2 regions of the Paenibacillus sp. FSL H7-0737 genome follow, and region 2 is predicted to be linked to the other one. Evidence: riboswitches for the same ligand, from Rfam matches in the RefSeq annotation. Region 2 holds a riboswitch; the other holds the start of a gene.
The links. A riboswitch is a leader RNA that binds a small molecule or an ion and turns the genes downstream of it on or off. The one in region 2 is predicted to bind glycine.
Positions count from the first base shown of each region.

Region 1 (3,146 bases), 510 kb from region 2:
TCCAAAAGCCTGCTCCGGAATAAGTTTACTCAAAAGAGCACCCACAGATATAACAATTGTAGAAATGAATAACGAGTTACCTGGTACATGGTTTTTATTCAGTTTGCCCAAACGAGGTGACGCCTGGTTATTTCTACTCAAATTATAGAGAATTCGGCTGGTCGAGAACATCCCACTATTACAAGCGGAAGCGGCTGAAGTTAATACGACAAAATTAATAATCCCTGCGGCAATTGGAATCCCTACTAAAGTAAAGGTTTTTACAAAAGGACTCTCTGCCGGACTGAGCTCCGTCCAAGGGTTAATGCATAGCAGGACGAAAAGCGCACCAACATAGAAGAATAGAATCCGTAAAGGAATTTTATTAATCGCCGATGGGATATTTTTCTCCGGATCCGCTGTTTCCGCTGCCGACACCCCGACCAATTCCACACCCACGTAAGCAAATACAACCATTTGAAAAGAAAATAAGAAGCCTGATATGCCGTTCGGAAAAAAGCCCCCATGCTCCCATAGGTTTCGTATCGTCACCGATCCTGCATCCGTCTTAAACCCAATGATCAGTAAAATGACCCCAAGACCAATCAAGGCAAGAATCGTAATTACCTTAATTAAAGCAAACCAAAACTCGAGTTCCCCAAAGCTCTTTACAGTTAATAGATTAAGTCCTAATAACACGACTAGACAGGCGATGGCAGGAACCCACTGCGGGATATCAAACCAGTACTGTACATATACGCCAACAGCAATGACATCAGCCATAGCCGTCATGATCCAGCAAAACCAATAGGTCCAACCGGTAATGAATGCAACCCGTGATCCAAGGTAGTCTTCAGCAATATCCGTAAACGATTGATAGCCCGCTTTAGATAATAGGAGTTCTCCCAGTGCTCTCATCACAAAAAACACAGCAATACCTACGATTAAATACGTGATCATAATGGATGGGCCTGCCTTCTCTATCGCCTTGCCTGATCCCAAGAATAATCCTGTACCAATGGTGCCGCCAATAGCAATAAGCTGAACATGCCGATTAGCCAGCTCTCTCTTTAATTCTGGTTGTGCCATACCTAGTTCCCCCTTGTGAGTACAATAAATTGGAATAAAAAAAAGAGAGATTGGATGTCATCCAATCTCCCAGATCGTAAGAATATCAAATAATATTCGCCCTGCTGATAGCGATCAGCATGACAAATACATATTCAGTACTCTTCTGTCCTTTTGCCTGAGATTGTGAACCCTTCGGCGCCGCGGAATCTCCGCAGTCTCTCCAGAAGCTGCTCCAGCTAAAGTGTAATCCTTAGCCATCATAGCTCGTGAATTATGAAGTTGATAAAGCGGTAACGCAGTAAAGCTGTTCTGATATTCTAACATATTACTTGTGATGTGAGTGTTAATCAGTGATAAAAGTCTCAAGAATTTAAAGTTAGCCTCATGAACATACTACTTTTTGAAAAGCAAAAAACTAAAGGAGTATGCTGATGAAAGCCGCTGTAGTAAAGAAATTCAAAGAAAAGTTAGAACTACAAGACGTACCTAAACCAAAACCCGGACACAAAGAAATCCTTGTCCATATTCAGGCGTGCGGAGTGTGTCATACTGATTTGCATGCTGCTCATGGCGATTGGCCCGTCAAACCGAAACTCCCTCTTATTCCCGGACATGAAGGCGTTGGGATTATTGAAGAAATAGGTGAAGGAGTTACACACTTAAAGATAGGAGACCGAGTAGGAATTCCGTGGTTGTACTCAGCCTGCGGTCATTGTGAGTATTGTCTTACAGGAAGAGAGACTCTTTGTCTGGATCAGCAAAATTCCGGATATTCCGTAGATGGTGGATATGCAGAATATTGTGTGGCAGCTGCCGATTATGTAGTGAAGGTTCCTGATAATTTAAGCTTCATCGAAGCTGCACCTTTATTTTGTGCTGGCGTTACGACCTATAAAGCTTTGAAAGTATCGGGTGTAAAGCCAGGTGAGTGGGTAGCCATTTTCGGCGTCGGAGGATTGGGTCATCTTGGCGTACAATATGCAAAAGTGATGGGAATGAACGTAGTGGCCATCGACACGTCGGATGAAAAGATGGAGCTTGCCAAACAACTTGGTGCAGACAAAACCGTAAACGCATTAAAAGAAGATGCCGCAGAGTGGATTCAAAAAGAAATCGGTGGAGTGCATGGTGTCGTTTGTACGGCGGTTGCGAAAAAAGCATTCGACCAAGCCTACCGGGCCATTCGTCGCGGCGGTACCTGCGTCATGGTTGGACTGCCTCCTGAATCCATGGATGTCCCGATCTTTGATACGGTATTAAACGGTACAAAGGTAGTCGGTTCGATTGTCGGCACTCGCAAAGATTTACAAGAAACATTACAATTCGCTGCAGAAGGAAAAATAAAAACCATTATTGAGACACGTAAACTAGAAGATATTAATGAGATCTACGATCTTATGTTAGAAGGCAAAATCAATGGTCGAATCGTCCTTGATATGACGAAATGATCCGAAAGAAAACACACTCGAAAAGTGTTGCTTTTCGGGTTTTTTTATGGCTAAAATTTGTCATACGGTTCACCTTAACATCTATAGAGCAAAAGCTTGATTGGAACATTGATTTTCATTCATTCGGGAAAAGAGGTGTAGATTCTACCTTACTTGCGTTAACATTCCTGTTGGGATTGTAGCAATTTTACTAGGAATGTTTGTTATTAAAGAAAGTGAAAAAAACAAAAATGGAAGAATTGATATTTGGGGACTGATTTTCAGCACAGCCATGATTTTTACGATGATTTTGGCCTTAATTCAAAAGGCGATGAATGGAGATTATGCATGGACTGACTGGCACATTTTAGGTCTACTTGGATTATCACTTATTTTGCTTATAGCTTTTATCGTTACTGAAAGAAAAGTAGCACAGCCCATGATTGAATTATCTATTTTTAGAAATTGGTCATTCAATGGAGCTAATATTGCAGCTTTTGTATTAGGTGCTGGACTATACGGGGGTTTTACTTACTTAACCATTCTTATGCAAAATTACATGGGTTATTCAGCTTTTGATACAGGTGTAAAAATGCTACTCATTAGTGGTTTCACGATAGTTCTTGGTCCAATCGCAGGAATTATCTCAGGGAAAATTGGTAATAGTTG
Region 1 is NZ_CP009279.1:6,705,877-6,709,022, forward strand. It holds gene H70737_RS29260 (amino acid permease) at 1-1,068, opposite strand, end outside; glycine riboswitch at 1,204-1,284, opposite strand; gene adhP (alcohol dehydrogenase AdhP) at 1,482-2,498, shown strand; gene H70737_RS29270 (MFS transporter) at 2,695-3,146, shown strand, end outside.
Region 1: linked by a shared signal. The riboswitch ahead of H70737_RS29260 (amino acid permease) and the one ahead of gcvT (glycine cleavage system aminomethyltransferase GcvT) in region 2 are both predicted to bind glycine.

Region 2 (3,146 bases):
GATCAGCATTGAAGGACATACCGACAATACTCCAGTATCTTCGGCTTCTCACTATAACGACAACTGGGAGCTATCTGGTGCTCGTGCGCTGTCAGTGCTTCGCTTTTTCTTAGATCATGAAGGGTTGAACCCCGACAATTTTCAATATGCAGGGTATGCTGATACCCAGCCCACCGCGGAGAACACATCAGCTGCAGGTAAGCAAAAGAACCGCCGTGTAGAGATCATTGTGCTGCGGCAGCTTCAAGAGGGTGCCTAAAAAATGTTTTACTCAGAGCTAGTTACAGTAGCTAGGCCTGTGCGGGAGCGAATCCTCGTCACTATTTATTACGGAAATGCTCCCTGATTATCTGCCTATTCCCTTGTCCAGGCGCAGAATTAGGGAATTCCTCCCTGATTAATACCCTATTTAGTCAGAAATAGCGCTTTTCACTGAAATTTTAGGGAGGAATTCCCTAAAACCCTTAGTGTCACGCTATATTCGTCTAAAATAAGGGAGGTTTTCCCTAATTCCACAATCAGTAGATTTTCTTTTAAATAAAATCCCATAATTCCAAACAGTCCCAGGATTTAACTCAAAAATCACCACCACTATCTATATAAAAACACCAAACAGCAAGTCCCCAAAAACGGAAACTTGCTGCTACAAATATCACATGCAGTGAAATTAATATACAGTGAAAAATCCCAATTACTCTCCTACCAATGCACGATATCCAGCTGCATCTAGCAGTCCTTTTACAGCATCAGCGTACTCTCCGTCCACTTCAATTTCAAAAATCCAACCCTCGCCATAAGGCTTATCGTTGATCAGTTCTGGACTAGCTTCTAAACCGTCATTAATCTTGGTAACCGTCCCTGAGACGGGTGAATACAGTTCCGATACGGTCTTAACGGATTCGATACTGCCTACGCTGTCGCCAGCTGAAATGGCCGAACCCACTTCTGGAAATTCCACAAATACGATATCGCCTAACAAATGCTGAGCATGATCCGTAATCCCAACACGTACTACGCGTCCTTCCACTTGCTGTGCCCACTCATGCTCTTCGCTGTAAAGAAGGTTATCTAAAACTTCACTCATTTCAAGCCGCCTCATTTCCAAATTGGAATTCTAAATTTAGTTATAGCCTAAGTGATCGCGGAGCATAATGTCAATATTACTAAAAGTAAAATAAATTTGTCGTTTTTTTGACTTTTTCTTGTTGACAGCGCCCTCCTATACCCGTTTAATGGAGACATAAGAAACAAATACAGTTGCGGATGATGGCATAGGGAGAGACTGTCTCACTTGAAGACGGCGCCGAAGGAGTAAGCCCTAACAGGGGTGAATCTCTCAGGCAAAAGGACCTTTGTCGGACGTACCTCTGGAGAGCATCAGACGCGAGGCTGAGTGCGTCAGGTCACCAACGGGGAAACTTGCATGTTAGTTACGCAGGGTAACTCTCAGGTACAAAGGACAGAGCAGAAAGCGATTAGTGCATTTATGCATGATTGCTTCTGCCTGTCCTTTTTTTCGTATGTAATCAGACTAGGGGAGTGACGACATGGATGCTTTGAAAAGAACGCCTTTTTATGATCTCTATTCCGCATATGCGGAGTCCAGGTGCATTGATTTTGGCGGCTGGGAGCTGCCAGTACAGTTTACAGGTATCGTGAAGGAGCATGAGGCTGTTCGCCAGCAGGCTGGACTGTTCGATGTATCGCATATGGGTGAATTTATGGTGATCGGAAGCGGCGCTGAAGCCTTCTTACAAAAAATGACGACCAACGATGTCAGCCGCCTTACCGATGGTGCGGCACAATATACGCTGCTCTGTTATCCAAACGGCGGGGTGGTCGACGATTTACTCGTGTATCGACTAAGTGAAGGCCGTTATATGCTTGTCGTAAATGCCTCCAACATCGATAAGGACTTCCAGTGGCTGCAAGAACATCTGACCTCTGAATTCGGTGAAGTCACACTCACTAATGTCTCTGACGAGACGCTTTTGCTCGCCTTGCAAGGTCCGCTGGCAGAGACCATACTCGCAGAAGTTACTGATGCACCGATCTCAACGCTCAAGCCTTTCCACTTCATCGAACGCGCAACCGTCTGCGGTGTAGAAGTACTGATCTCCCGTACGGGTTATACCGGTGAAGATGGCTTCGAAATTTACGCTCCGCTGGATGGGGCAGCAACGTTATGGAACGGCCTTCTCGCAGCTGGCTCTCCTCACGGATTAACACCTGCTGGACTGGGCGCACGGGATACGCTTCGTTTCGAGGCAAAATTGCCATTGTACGGTCAGGAGCTGTCGGCTGACATCACGCCTCTTGAAGCTGGAGTACAGTTCTTCGTGAAGCTGGACAAAGCGGACTTCATCGGACGCGATGCGTTGATACAGCAAAAAGAAGCCGGTCTTCCCCGCCGTCTTGTCGGTCTAGAAATGATTGATCGAGGCATTCCACGCTCCCATTACCCAGTCTATGCGGACGGCATCAAAATCGGAGAAGTCACAACCGGAACCCAATCTCCAACGCTGAAACGAAACCTGGGATTAGCTTTACTTGATACAGCTTACAGTGAAATAGGCACAGAGGTTTTCGTAGAGATACGTGGCAAGCAGCTTAAAGCTGTCGTGATTAAGGCCCCTTTTTACAAGTATAAACGCCTTTAGCGTCCATATTAGGACGGTGAACTTTTAAGCGAGAAATAAAAGGATAAAGTATAACGTGAAAATTATACTTTCTTATATTTTAAAAAAGCCAAGGAGTGAAACCTTAATGAAGCACCGTTATCTGCCCATGACAGCACAGGACCGCGTAGAGATGATGGAAACCGTCGGGATTCAGTCCATAGATGAGCTGTTCTCCGATATCCCTGAAGCCGTCCGTTATCAAGGCACTATGCCGATGTCTGAACCGCTCGATGAGTACGCCCTGCTACGTCACATGAAAGGTCTCGCTGACCGCAATGCTGACTTCGATTCGCACGCCAGCTTCCTCGGCGCCGGATTATACGACCATCACATCCCCGTGGTGATCAACCATGTCATTTCCCGTTCAGAATTCTACACTGCTTACACCCCTTATCAACCGGAGATCAGCCAAGGCGAACTGCAAGCGATCTTCGAATTCCAATCCTACATTTGCGAACTAACCGG
Region 2 is NZ_CP009279.1:6,200,090-6,203,235, forward strand. It holds gene H70737_RS27145 (flagellar motor protein MotB) at 1-259, shown strand, start outside; gene gcvH (glycine cleavage system protein GcvH) at 692-1,084, opposite strand; glycine riboswitch at 1,264-1,362, shown strand; gene gcvT (glycine cleavage system aminomethyltransferase GcvT) at 1,548-2,660, shown strand; gene gcvPA (aminomethyl-transferring glycine dehydrogenase subunit GcvPA) at 2,767-3,146, shown strand, end outside.